4 regions of the Metaplanococcus flavidus genome follow, and region 4 is predicted to be linked to each of the others. Evidence: riboswitches for the same ligand, from Rfam matches in the RefSeq annotation. Region 4 holds a riboswitch; each other region holds the start of a gene.
The links. Region 4 has a riboswitch for S-adenosylmethionine ahead of metK (methionine adenosyltransferase). Riboswitches for the same ligand answer to the same signal wherever they lie in the genome.
Positions count from the first base shown of each region.

Region 1: linked by a shared signal. The riboswitch ahead of mtnK (S-methyl-5-thioribose kinase) and the one ahead of metK (methionine adenosyltransferase) in region 4 are both predicted to bind S-adenosylmethionine.
Region 2: linked by a shared signal. The riboswitch ahead of ACFQ1X_RS02270 (5-methyltetrahydropteroyltriglutamate--homocysteine S-methyltransferase) and the one ahead of metK (methionine adenosyltransferase) in region 4 are both predicted to bind S-adenosylmethionine.
Region 3: linked by a shared signal. The riboswitch ahead of ACFQ1X_RS14375 (methionine ABC transporter ATP-binding protein) and the one ahead of metK (methionine adenosyltransferase) in region 4 are both predicted to bind S-adenosylmethionine.

Region 1 is NZ_JBHTKI010000012.1:101,712-105,155, reverse strand. Features, by position in the region: gene mtnW (2,3-diketo-5-methylthiopentyl-1-phosphate enolase) at 1-864, opposite strand, end outside; SAM riboswitch class I at 936-1,045, opposite strand; SAM riboswitch class I at 1,671-1,824, shown strand; gene mtnK (S-methyl-5-thioribose kinase) at 1,903-3,081, shown strand; gene mtnA (S-methyl-5-thioribose-1-phosphate isomerase) at 3,085-3,444, shown strand, end outside.
Region 2 is NZ_JBHTKI010000003.1:199,375-202,818, reverse strand. Features, by position in the region: gene ACFQ1X_RS02275 (AAA family ATPase) at 5-934, shown strand; SAM riboswitch class I at 1,165-1,270, shown strand; gene ACFQ1X_RS02270 (5-methyltetrahydropteroyltriglutamate--homocysteine S-methyltransferase) at 1,414-2,541, shown strand; gene ACFQ1X_RS02265 (hypothetical protein) at 2,449-2,865, opposite strand; gene ACFQ1X_RS02260 (DUF2294 domain-containing protein) at 3,197-3,444, shown strand, end outside.
Region 3 is NZ_JBHTKI010000022.1:180,604-184,047, forward strand. Features, by position in the region: gene ACFQ1X_RS14370 (putative bifunctional diguanylate cyclase/phosphodiesterase) at 1-880, shown strand, start outside; SAM riboswitch class I at 1,085-1,199, shown strand; gene ACFQ1X_RS14375 (methionine ABC transporter ATP-binding protein) at 1,336-2,367, shown strand; gene ACFQ1X_RS14380 (methionine ABC transporter permease) at 2,357-3,007, shown strand; gene ACFQ1X_RS14385 (MetQ/NlpA family ABC transporter substrate-binding protein) at 3,331-3,444, shown strand, end outside.
Region 4 is NZ_JBHTKI010000006.1:15,673-19,116, forward strand. Features, by position in the region: gene pckA (phosphoenolpyruvate carboxykinase (ATP)) at 1-1,380, opposite strand, end outside; SAM riboswitch class I at 1,616-1,729, shown strand; gene metK (methionine adenosyltransferase) at 1,932-3,128, shown strand; gene ACFQ1X_RS02730 (gamma carbonic anhydrase) at 3,174-3,444, opposite strand, start outside.

The sequences.
Region 1 (3,444 bases), on a different contig from region 4:
ACGCGTCAGCTTGCCGAGTGCCAGCGGAGCCGCAACGCCGTAGAACGGGGAAGAAGTGAACGCGCCGCTGAATGCTGGGTGCGCCATCAGCGGCAAAGCGATGTCATCGTCTTCCGCCAATTCCTGTAGCACATCAAGTCCGTATGCATGAACATTGAAGAGTAGGGCATCGGCGCCGAGTTCGCGAGCGCGTCTCGCTTTATCGCGAAGCTGGGATGTGCGGCCAGAAAGGTTGACTGCGTATAACGTGCGATGGCCGGTTTGGGTGTAGACTTCATGCAATACTCCTTTCGCTTCGGTGATGCGCTGTTCAAAAGGAGTCAACGGATTGTCGAACAGGATTTCGTCGTCCTTGACGAGATCGACACCGCCGAGCGCCTGCTGTCGCAGTTGTGCCGTTAAATAATCAAGGTCCCGGCCAATCACACCTTTGAAGATGCTCATGACGAGCGGGCGGCCATGGACGTCGAGCAATCCACGGATGCCGTCGATGCCGAAGCGTGGTCCCGGGAATTTTTTGAGCAAACCTTCTTCAAAATCGAGATCCAGTAATTTCACTTCGCCGTCGAGTGACAGTTTGCCGAAAACGGTGGTCAGGATGGCCGGCAAATCCGCCGAGAAGTTTGCGCTTGGATAAGAGATTTTGATATGTGCTTTGATTGCATCCGGCTTCAGTGGATGAGGACTTTGTGGAAATTCCTCCACCGATACCACTTCGCCTTTATGCTGCTTCAATTGTTCCTGCTCGAGTAGCGGCAAGTCGGTCCAGGATCCGATCGTCAGTCCGAGGGCGATGCCTTCCGCTTTCTTTTCAAATGACCCCGCTTTGCCGTATACCTGGTAGCTTGCTGACAGTCTGCTCATATATTTGCACTCCTTTATATAAAAAATAAAAAAACCTCTTCAAATAAGAAGAGGTTAAGGGCGTTAACGACTTCTTATTTCTCAGCCATAGCTTCTGGCTGCAAGAATTAGCACCGTGTCCATCGCTGGACCGGTTGCCGGGCTTCGTAGGGCTTGTCCCTCCACCTGCTCTAAATAAGAATTGGATATTCGGTTGGGTTTGTTGCAATAAAGTAATTCTGATTATTCCATGTGTGAAGAATTCTGTCAACAAGGAATTGTGAGAAACTTCTTAAGGAGAGATGGCGATGGGGAAATTGCAAAGTTGGAAGTGAGTGGGTGCCGCTCATGATCCGGCAGTTGGTGCAGCAAACCCATTCGAAATCACTGAATTCCCTAGAATCGGCCGGCAGTAAACGCCATTATTCCTCAAACGTCGAACATTTTTAGAGAAAAGCAGATGAAACCTCGACCGAAACCAGACTCCCTTTAACAAGCCCGACGAAACTGCTCCATAACCATAAAACAAGAAATGAAAAGCCTTCGCCTCCAGCGAAGGCTCCCTTCAGACACTGGAGTTTTTCGCACAGCGAAAAACATCCGCTTAAAGGGCTTTGATTTTTATAGGAGTGAGTGGGCAAGTGCAGATCACTAATCAACATAAATTCTTCAAAAAAATTTCCGTACAAATTTATCCGTATTTCTTCTATAAAAGTCTCTAAATTGGGATGTTAAGGGTCTTCACAATTTCAAAAAATCTTGTTGACAGTCAATTCTGACTCGTGATAGGATTCAACTCATAACAAAACTTCATACAAATTTTAGTACTCTTATCAAGAGCAGGCAGAGGGAAATTGGCCCTATGACGCCCAGCAACCGACCGTAATACCTTCGTGAGAAGGGGCGCTTTAGCGCCGGGATGAACATCCCGCAAGGCACGGTGCTAATTCCATCAGAAATTTTATTTCTGAAAGATAAGAGGCATGGAACCTCTTTATTCTGCGCCTCTTTCTTTCGGGAAAGAGGCGTTTTTATATTGAATTTGAGAGGAAGATGACCATGACAACTACAGCAATTTCCACATATGAGCCTTTGACGGAAGCGGCAGCCATCGAATTGGCGGCAGGGCTTTTGACGGAAGGCGCAAATCTTGAATGCCGGGAAATCGGTGATGGCAATTTGAATTATGTCTTCCGCGTGAGCGACCGGGAAAGCGGCAGAGGCATCATCATCAAGCAGGCGCTGCCTTATGCCAAAGTGGTGGGCGAAAGCTGGCCGCTGACACTGAAGCGTGCCGCGATCGAAGCGGCGGCACTCCGGAAGCACGGCGAGTTTGCAGCCGGCCTGGTGCCGGCAGTGTACGGCACGGATGACAAATTGGCCTACACAGTGATGGAGGACCTTTCACATCTGACAATTGCCCGCGAAGGCCTGATTCAAGGGAAGAGCTATCCGAAACTTTCCGCTCATATCGGTGAATACCTGGCGCAGACTTTATTCCATACATCCGATTTCGCTTTACATCCATTTGAAAAGAAACGACTGGCGGCGGAATTTTCCAATCCGGAACTGTGCAAGATAACGGAAGACCTGGTGTTCACCGATCCATTTTTCGACTACGAGACGAACGATTTCGAACCGGAGCTTCGGCAGTCGGTTGAGGCGATCTGGAACAATGACAGCTTGAAGCTCGAAGCGGCGAAGTTGAAACGCAGCTTCTTGACGGAAGCGGAGGCATTGCTTCACGGCGATCTTCATACCGGCAGCATTTTTGCTGATGACAATGAAACCAAAGTCATCGATCCGGAATTCGCGTTTTACGGACCGATCGGCTTTGATGTCGGCTTATTCCTTGCGAACTTAATTGTGCAAGGCATTACGCGGAACAGAGAAGGACGGGAGACAATCGTGCGGCATATTGAAAATACCTGGGACGTGTTCGAAACGCGCTTCACTGAACTGTGGGAAAGCAAAGGCATTGAAGACTTTAGGGATGTTCCGGGTTACCGGCAATCGGTGCTCCAAAAAATCTTCCGGGATGCGCTTGGCTTTGCCGGCTGTGAGTTGATCCGTCGCACGATCGGCCTGGCTCATGTCAAAGATCTCGACGGCATCGAAGACGCTGGACAGCGCATCCAATTCAAAAAACAGGCTCTCCGACTCGGGGAGACATTAATCATAAAACGCAGCGAACTGACTTCCATTCAGGATGTGACGGCGCTGGTAGAGGAGCTGTAGCAAATGGCGATTCCCTTATCAATTCAATGGATCAACGGCCAGTTGATCATTCTGGATCAGCAGAAACTTCCGCACGAAACGGAATATATTGCACTCAATACGATTGAAGATGTATATGACGCCATTGTTACCTTGAAAGTCCGCGGCGCACCGGCCATCGGCATCACGGCGGCATACGGATTGGCGCTTGCCGTGCAGCGGCATGACACAGAAACATTGGAAGTTTTCCATCATTACGTCAAAAAGGATGCGGTTTATCTTGGTTCATCGCGTCCGACGGCAGTCAATCTGGTGTGGGCACTTGGCAGGCTGCAGCAATCGATTGGATCGGCGCAAACAGTGGCAGCGGCAAAAGCGCAAATT
Region 2 (3,444 bases), on a different contig from region 4:
TGTTATGACAAAATTCATCATGCTGATCGGCCTGCCGGGAAGCGGAAAAACTACTTATGCCCGCGCACTTCTTCTCAGCAATGAGGACTGGGTGCATCTGTCATCTGATAAAATTATGCGTCATAACCGCCTGCCCGGCGAATCCCCCGATTATCGGCATACATTTGAAGAAATGTACCAGCAGACCGCCTTTAACTTGGAAAATGGAACCAATGTTATTTATGATGCAACAAATCTGGCCTCAAAGAGAAGAAAAAGCGTCTTGAACAGAATTGAAAAATTTCAGCCTGAAACGGAAGCAATCGTGTTTCTCACTCCCTATGATGTGCTGAAAAAGCGCAATAGCCGGCGGAGCGATGCTGACCGCGTTCCTGAACTTATTATTGAACGCTATATCCGTGCTTTCCAACTGCCACGGAAAGATGAAAAATTCGATAGTATCCGCTTTCTTTCTAAACCTCCACTTGCAGAAATAAACGCTGCAAAGCTCAAGGATAAGGCTTTGTCATATGAAGGATGTGAAACATTTTTTCAAAGCTTCGAAGAAACCAAATTTATGACAAAAACTGCAGAAATGCGTGCCTTACTGCACCAAAATTGGAAAATCATCGAAGAAATCAAAAAAGAAGTCCCTGACCCGGAGGAACTGGAGCTTCTTTCCTGGGCCATTTTACTGCATGACATAGGAAAAGCATATGTCAGGAAAAAGCTGCCCATCGAACTGGATAATTTCTATGGCTATGAACATGTCAGCGCCTATCTTGCTTATCCGGTGCTGTTATCACTCCAGTTCCCGATGCAATTTATCTATGACGTGTTATTGCTGATCGATGAATTCGAAATCGGCATGGAGTCCAAACGCGGAAAAGTGAAAAGGAGGATCGGTTTGGACAATTACGAGCGGCTGGAAAAACTGTGGGAAATAATCAATTGAATATATTTTTTTAGGCTTGAGCCATCATGGCAATGAATTATTATTTTCGTTTCCTCGACAGCGGTACAATTTTGGTTTATTTGGGCTAAACTTATCATCTTTATTTAAAGGCGGATTATTTCTATTAGCAGATACTCCCGCGTGAAGTTTTCACGTAATTTCTCCTTGCATTTATCTGAAAACTGTTTTATTGTTAACAACAACCAATAACAACTAACTTAATAATCTATTTCTTATCTAGAGAGACGGAGGGATTTGGCCCTGTGATGTCTCAGCAACCTGCCTGTGAAAGGCAAAGGTGCTACTTCCAATAGGCGCGAGCCTAGAAGATGAGAAGAACCTTTCCTTTTTGAGGGGCTTTCTTCTTTGTTGAAGAAAGCCTCTTTTCTATTGGAAAAGGAGCTCGGTTAAAGGGAGTCCAAGTCAAGAGCAAGCTGAATATCGCAAACCAGACTAAAAACAGAAAGCCGGAATTTCACATGACAAACCCAATTTCAGAAACTGCAAAAACAACGGTACAAGCACCTTTCAAAGCAGATCATGTCGGCAGCTTGCTGCGTCCCGAAAGCATCCACCAGGCACGAAAAGACTCCAAAGAAGGCACCGTCACTGCAGAACAATTACGCGAAATCGAAACGACGGAAATTAAACGAATCGTCGACAAGCAAATCGAAGTCGGCCTGAAAGCTGTAACAGATGGTGAATTCCGCCGCACATTCTGGCACACCGATTTTATGGCGCACATCAACGGCTTTGAAGGATACACGCCGGAACATGGCTATAAATTTAAAAATGTCGAGACGGAAGCTTACGACGTCCGCAACATCGGCAAAATTTCATTCAATGAAAATCATCCCTTCGTCCAGGATTTTATTGAATTCAAGGAAATTGTCGGCGGCCGCGCCATTCCAAAGCTGACAATCCCGAGCCCGAACCAGTTTTTCAATCAGGGGATCCGTAACGAAAGCATCTATCCTGATCTGGAAGAATATGCGAAAGATGTCATCCAGGCTTATCGCGATGCCTTCCAAACTTTCTATGATGCAGGCGTCCGCTATCTGCAAATTGATGACGTCTATATCGCCGGCCTCTCAGCACCGGGCATTCCGTTCAACGACGGCAAATATAACCGCGATTACCTGATCGATCTGGCGTTGCGCGTCACAAATGGCGTACTGGAAGGCAAACCGGAAGATCTTGCAGTGACAACTCACCTCTGTCGCGGCAATTACCAGTCCGACTGGGCATTCGAAGGCAGCTACGCGCTGATTGCGCCGACGCTGTTCGCCAAAGAAAAAGTCGATGGCTTCTTCCTCGAATACGACGACGAACGCTCCGGCAGCTTCCAGCCACTCGAGCACATTCCGGCTGGCGGTCCTCGAGTTGTGTTGGGCCTCTTCACTTCGAAGAACGGTGAGCTCGAAGATAAAGACTCCATTAAAGCCCGTGTCGCGGAAGCCGCTCAATACGTGCCTTTAGAGCAGCTCTGCATCAGCCCGCAATGCGGTTTCGCATCAACCCATCACGGCAATAAACTCACCGAGCAGCAGCAATGGGATAAATTGAGATATATTGTAGAGGTTTCTGAAGAGATTTTTGGTGAGTGAAATTAATGAGGAAGGCAAGCGCTGAGATGTGCTTGCCTTCCTTTTTGTGTCTGGAGTTTTATCGTCGATTTTTTGAAGTTTATCGTCGATTTTTTTGGGTTTATCGTCGATTTTTGAAGGTTTATCGTCGATTTTATTCCTTTTATCATCGATTCTCATTTTATCAGCGATTTTCATGAGTTTATCAGCGATTTTTAAAGGTTTATCAGCGATTTTCTTAGCTTTATCAGCGATTCCCCAATTTGCCAAAAGACGACGATCCACATTCCATATAGTGAGAAGACAACAGCTACTCAACTGGATTTTATTTCCAGCAATATTCATAGCTGTCTACGCCTTGCAGTCAAACAGCAGTTCCACCGAAGCACATAACCGCCAAAACAGTCTTTGCAGTATGTCCGCCACCATAAAAAGTACGCTGTTGACAAAATAAAACAGAATAGATATGATTACTTCAACAGAATAGCCGTAAAATTTAAACTGGTAACCAGATGCTGTTTCAGGCTTGAGCAGGCAGTTAATAAGTCACTTATTGATTGGATGAAAAAGTTTGGGGAATCATTGGTTAAGAGTGGGATAAGACGGTATATTTTTATCTCTGCATTTATTGCAGGAATAGAAATATGCCGTTTTTCTATATAAGGGGAGACAGTTGATGGAGCATACCAAATGGACAAAAGGATCTTTGGAAGCGGAGATCAGCAAGACATTGACACAATGGGAAAAAGATTTTTTAGGCAGAGGCTCTGTTTCTGTAAAAACAGACATCCTTCGGGATATGCTGGTTGTTTCGTTAAGCGGTGTTTTGACGCCTGCAGAATATAAATTATGTGATGCAAAAGAAGGTTTGTTGGCCGTTAAAAGAATGCGTTCTGATTTAGTTGAATCCGGCCGTGAATATTT
Region 3 (3,444 bases), on a different contig from region 4:
TGCGGAGACCGCAATGCGAAATGCCAAAATACAAAAAGGAACTTCCAATTCGTTTTTCCATTCTGACATGGGAACTGATTTGGCACGTCGGCTATTGATTGAAAGGGACCTGTCAGGAAATCTCAAAGCAAAAGGTTTCCATTTTGTACTTCAACCTCAAATCAATTGCTCAACCGGTGAAACGGATGGTGTTGAGGTGCTTGCCAGATGGCATCATCCCAAACTGGGTCCACTTTCGCCCTTAGAATTCATCGGCATTGCCGAAGAGACTGGAACAATATCCCATTTAACGAAACATCTTCTGAACGAGGTATTTTCATTTTTAAAATACAATCACAAGTTATATCACGGCGTGCCCAGGACGGCCATCAATATAACCCCGTCACTGCTCACAAGCAGACTGTTCTTTGAAGATTTATTCAGACTTATGGACAAATATCAGATCTCATCTGATTGGATTGAAATTGAGATTACCGAAAGTGAAGAACTTACTGTTTCAGAAGTCACACTGGAAAACTTGCTTGCCTGCAGGGCAAGAGGAATTTCCATTGCACTCGACGATTTTGGAACCGGATTTTCAATGCTGGCCTATTTAATGGATTTTCCGATTGATAAGATCAAATTGGATAAATCTTTTATTTCCAAAATTGGATTCAACCTTAAATCGGAGGCTGTTGTTAAATCTCTCATCCAATTTGTTAAAAATATCGGCTGCAAGCTGGTGGCAGAAGGAGTGGAATCGCAAGCTGAGGCTGCGTTTCTCGAAATGAATGGCTGCCTGATCCATCAGGGATATCTATATGATCGTCCTTTACTTCCTGAGACATTCGTCAAATACTATTTATCCGGCGATGAATATGAGAATTCAAAGTCCGGCTGATACACCCTTTTACTTTTTTAAAATGACCGGAAACCACATATCTACCATTAATTTACTTAATTTTCAAAAAATAATTGAAAATAAACTTCCCGATACTCTTTCAAGGCCTGCAACTATATATCTGAAAAAAATAAAAAGAAAATGATTGACTTCTATCTCAAACAGCAATAAAGTAATCATTACAAATTAAATACGTACATCACTTTCTTATCCAGAGAAACCGAGGGACAGGCCCTTTGACGTTTCGGCAGCGGATTCGCTTTATGCGAAAACTGTGCTAATTCCTGCAAATGCGAGTTTTGCATTTGGAAGATGAGAACGAGATGGTTTCATTCCGAAGCCCTCTTTTTTTCTGTTGGACAAGAAAAAAAGAGGGCTTTTTTCGTTCATTTTTGGAAAGTTAGATCTGTACGCAATAGATTTGTATAGGTATTACAGCTAGAGGAGGCGTACAAATGATTGAATTCAAGAAGGTTACCAAAACTTATCAGTCGGGCAAGGAGGACGTTCACGCATTGAACGGCATTGACCTGACTGTCGAAACCGGAGAGATTTACGGAGTGATTGGCTTCAGCGGAGCCGGTAAAAGCTCGCTGATACGCACCGTGAATCTTCTGGAGCGCCCAAGCAGCGGGCATGTGCTGATAAATGGCAAGGACATTTCGAAGCTATCGGCCAGCGAGATCCGGAAAACAAGGAAAGACATCGGCATGATTTTCCAGCATTTTAATTTGCTGAACTCCAAAACGGTTTTCCATAATATCGCGATGCCGCTGATTCTGGCAAATACACCGAAAAGACAAATAAAGGAACAAGTAAAGGAGCTGCTCGATTTCGTCGGTCTTGCCGATCAGGCAGAGAAGTATCCGGATCAGCTGTCAGGTGGACAGAAACAACGGATCGGCATTGCACGTGCTTTGGCCACCAACCCCTCCGTCCTGCTGTGCGACGAAGCGACATCCGCACTTGATCCGCAGACCACGCAATCGATTCTCGAATTGCTGCGCCGAGTCAACCGCGAATACAACATCACGATCCTGCTGATTACCCATGAGATGGGTGTCATCCGGGAAATCTGTGACAAAGTGGCCGTGCTGGAAGCCGGAAAAGTAATTGAACAGGGAACGGTGTTCGACATATTTACGAACCCGCAGCAGCCGACCACGCAACGGTTCGTCCGCTCGGTCATGAACGATGAACTGCCGGAATCGCTGTTGAAGAAAATCCGGGATCCGAATCAGAACCATACCATCTACCGGATTCAATTTATCGGCGCTTCTGTCGGCCAGCCCCTTATGTCCAGAATTTCCCGGGAATACAATTTGGACCTGAACGTATTATTCGGCAATATTACAGAACTTCAAGGGGAACCCTATGGCAATCTGATTGTGGAATTCAACGGACCTGCCAGGGAAATCCAAAAAGCGTTGGCGGACATTCGCTTAAACGAAGTTCAAGCCGAGGAGGTGCGGAATTATGCTAGTTAGTAACGAACAGATCCTGGAAGCTCTTTGGGAAACACTTTATATGACGGGCGTATCCTTTCTTTTCTCTTTACTCGTCGGTTCTGTACTGGGACTCTTATTGGTAGTTACACGGAAAGGCCATCTGCTGGAAAACGAACCGGTATCGAAAGTGCTGAACGCCTTCATCAATATTTTCCGGTCCGTGCCATTTATCATCCTGATGGTTGCCATCATCCCGGTCACCCGATTAATCGTTGGAACATCCATCGGCACATCAGCGGCTATTGTTCCACTCGTATTTTACGCCGGACCCTATATCGCCCGCCTGATTGAAAACTCCCTGCTTGAAGTTGATGAGGGTGTCATTGAAGCAGCAAAGGCAATGGGTGCATCGCCATTACAGATTATTTTCCGGTTCCTGATACCGGAAGCATTAAGCTCACTCGTTCTCGCTTTGACGATTGCGATTGTCGGCCTGATCGGCGCATCCGCCATGGCAGGAGCAATCGGAGGCGGAGGCCTCGGAGATCTCGCCATCACGTATGGCTATCAACGCTTCGACACACTCGTCATGTTTATTACCGTAGCAATTTTGGTCGTCCTAGTACAAGGCGTCCAGTCCGGCGGCAATCTCTTATCAAGGCAAGTGCGTCGACGTTAACACCAATCTATCCTTATTAGTTGAACTAAAAAAGCAGTATTTATATACCAAATCGGCGTTGAGAGAAATCTCTAAAGATATGGAGCAAAACAGCGAAGACTCCCAGGGGCCAAGCGAAGTGCTGAGATCCACTCGGGCGTAGCACCGAGTTAGCTCAGCGCGAGCCAAGAGTTGGCCGTAGCTTGCAAGGCCGGCTCTTTGCGACGAAGCAGCGCAGCGATGCAGGAGCACGGGTTTTGGCAAGCGAAGCTGTTTTGCGGAATATCGACTATTTATAAGTTATTTATTTCAACTTTCACAAAACAACATTGGAGGAATCATAAATGAAAAAAATCACTTCACTATTATTATTGGCCCTATTGGCTTTGGCACTCGCAGCATGTGGAAACGATACAGAAGGTGCCGATGACGGCAACCGCACGATAACACTCGGCATC
Region 4 (3,444 bases):
CTTGACGTTTTGCAACTCGCCTTTGATCGCTGCGCGAACCATTGTGCGGGTGTAAGATAGTTTCATGCGGCTTCCTGTTCCATACACTCCGCCGGTCCAACCTGTGTTGACAAGGAAGACTTCGACTTCGTGCTCGTCGATTTTATTGCCGAGCATTTCAGCATAGACCGTTGCATGCAGCGGCAGGAAAGGTGAGCCGAAGCAAGTCGAGAAAGTTGCTTCCGGAGAGGTGATGCCGCGTTCCGTGCCGGCTAATTTTGAAGTATAGCCGCTAAGGAAGTGGTACATTGCCTGCTCTTTTGTCAGTTTGCTGATTGGCGGCAATACGCCGAATGCATCAGCAGTCAGGAAGACGATCGTTTTTGGATGTCCAGCCATTGATGGATGGATGCTGTTGTCGATCGCATCAATCGGGTAAGCTGCGCGTGTATTTTCCGTCAGAGACCCATCATCGTAATCCGGAATGCGTGTTTCCGGATCTACGACAACATTTTCAAGAACCGAACCGAAACGGATTGCATCAAAAATCTGCGGTTCGTTTTCACGGGAAAGGTTGATCGTTTTTGCATAGCAGCCGCCTTCGATATTGAAAACACCGTTATCAGACCAGCCATGCTCGTCATCACCGATCAATTTACGGTCCTGGTCAGCAGACAATGTTGTTTTGCCTGTTCCCGACAGACCGAAGAACAATGCGACGTCTCCGTCCTGGCCAACGTTTGCCGAGCAGTGCATCGGGAGGATGCCTTTTTCAGGCAGGATATAGTTCATGATCGAGAAGATTGATTTTTTCATTTCGCCTGCGTATTCAGTGCCGCCGATCAAAATTACTTTCTTTTCCATGGAAACGATGATGAAAGTTTCGGAATCTGTGCCGTCAATAACTGGATTTGCCTGGAAAGTAGGAGCATAGACCACTGTGAATTCAGCATCATGGATTTTCAGTTCTTCAGCAGACGGACGGATGAATAATTGATGGGCAAACAGATTGTGCCACGCGTATTCATTGATCGTCTGGATGTGCAGACGCGACTCCGGGTCTGCACCGGCGAAGCCTTTGAAAACGAAAAGTTCATCTTTTTGCTTGAGGTGCGCAAGGACTTTAGCATACAGGTTCTCGAAAACTTCAGAAGAAATCGGACGATTTACAGTACCCCAGTCAATTTTGTCTTTCGAAATATCTTCTACTACCATATACTTGTCTTTAGGTGAACGACCCGTGTATTTTCCAGTTTCGGCTTTTACTGCACCTTCGCGGGTCAAAACTGCCTCGCCGCGTGAAGTTGCCGCCTCTACTAATTGTGGGACCGACCATTGTGTATTGACATTAGGGCCATTTAATAGGTCTTTTAAATCGCTGACGAAGTTAACTGAGTTCATATATGTACCTTCCTTTTCGGTTATTCCCAAGGCATTGGGGAAGAGTTATATTCGAACATTAGTATAACACATTAACCCGATTAGTCTATACTAATAAGCGGGTTGAATTGAAAATTCGTCGTTTGTGCATATTTAATACCCTTAATGTAATGATTTCATGCATTTATTGAGAATAAATATTAAAAACCGTTGACATCATATAATGGTTTCCGTATGATGAAAAATTGAACGGATACTCTTATTCCGAGCTGGTGGAGGGGGCAGGCCCTATGAAACCCGGCAACCTGCTGCATCGTGCAGCGCTGGTGCCAAACCTGAAGCAAGGCTCTTAGGCCTTGGACGATAAGAGTGAAAGGTGCTTATGATGATTTCTCCTTTCCTCATTTATATATGAGTGAGGGATTTTTTTATGCCATGCCCTTAATCCTCGTGTACAAAGGCCACAACGGCTTGAAGTTCAATCCAACTTGTTTGGAACGGGCTTGACATGGGAAAACGAGTACCGTATCAATTTCGAGAGCAATCTCGCAGGATATAAGGAGGAACATTTTTTGACAAACCGTCGATTATTCACATCAGAATCAGTAACAGAAGGACATCCGGATAAAATCTGTGATCAAATCTCAGATGCAATCCTGGACGCGATCCTCGCAGAAGACCCGAACGCACGGGTAGCGTGCGAAACAACCGTGACCACAGGCCTTGTTCTCGTGGCGGGCGAAATTACAACATCAACTTATGTAGACATACCGAAAGTCGTGCGCCAGACCGTTAAGGAAATTGGTTATACCCGCGCGAAATATGGCTTTGACTCTGAAACGAGTGCTGTCCTGACGGCGATCGATGAGCAATCACCGGATATTGCCGCCGGAGTGAACGTTGCTCTTGAGTCGCGTGAAGGCCAGATGACAGATAAAGAATTGGATGATATCGGAGCAGGAGACCAGGGTCTGATGTTCGGATACGCAACCAATGAAACAGAAGAATTGATGCCGTTGCCGATCAGCCTTGCCCATAAATTGGCAAGACGCCTTGCGGAAGTGAGAAAAGAGGAAATTCTTCCATATCTGCGTCCGGATGGCAAAACCCAGGTAACAGTTGAATACGATGAAAATGAAAAACCGGTTCGTGTGGATACAATTGTTATTTCCACTCAGCATCACCCGGAAGTAACACTTGAGCAAATCCAGCGCAATATTAAGGAATATGTAATCGATGAAGTTGTTCCTGCAAATTTGCTGGATGATGAAACAAAATACTTCATCAACCCGACCGGCCGCTTCGTAATTGGCGGACCTCAGGGAGATGCCGGTTTGACTGGCCGCAAAATCATCGTAGATACTTACGGTGGCTATGCACGTCATGGCGGCGGCGCATTCTCCGGTAAAGACGCGACGAAAGTTGACCGTTCCGGTGCTTATGCAGCCCGTTATGTAGCGAAGAACATTGTCGCTTCCGGCCTGGCGGAAAAATGTGAAGTGCAATTGGCTTATGCCATCGGTGTTGCACATCCGGTATCCATTTCAATCGATACGTTCGGAACAGGCAAAATCAGTGAATATCAATTCATCGATCTTGTCCGCGGCAATTTTGACCTGCGTCCGGCAGGCATCATCAAAATGCTTGACCTTCGCCGCCCGATTTACAAGCAAACGGCAGCTTATGGCCATTTCGGCCGTACAGATGTGGATCTGCCTTGGGAACGCACAGAAAAAGCAGATGCGTTGAAAGAACAATCCGGAATTTAATCGAAACAAAAAGCGCACGAGCCCTTAGGCTTGTGCGCTTTGTTATTATTGCAACGATTTATAATAAGCGGCTTTTTCTGCGTATTCACGGACGATGCGCTCCATGTCCGCGATGTCATCTTCATTGAGATTGCGGACCACTTTGGCAGGGCGGCCGAATGCCAGTTTTCCTGGCGGTATGACTTTCCCTTGTGGTACGAGGCTGCCGGCGCCGATAAATGCGCCTTCACCGATTTCAGCTCCGTCCAGGATGACCGATCCCATGCCGATCAACGCATTTTTGCGGATGATGCAACTGTGGAGGGTGACCTGGTGG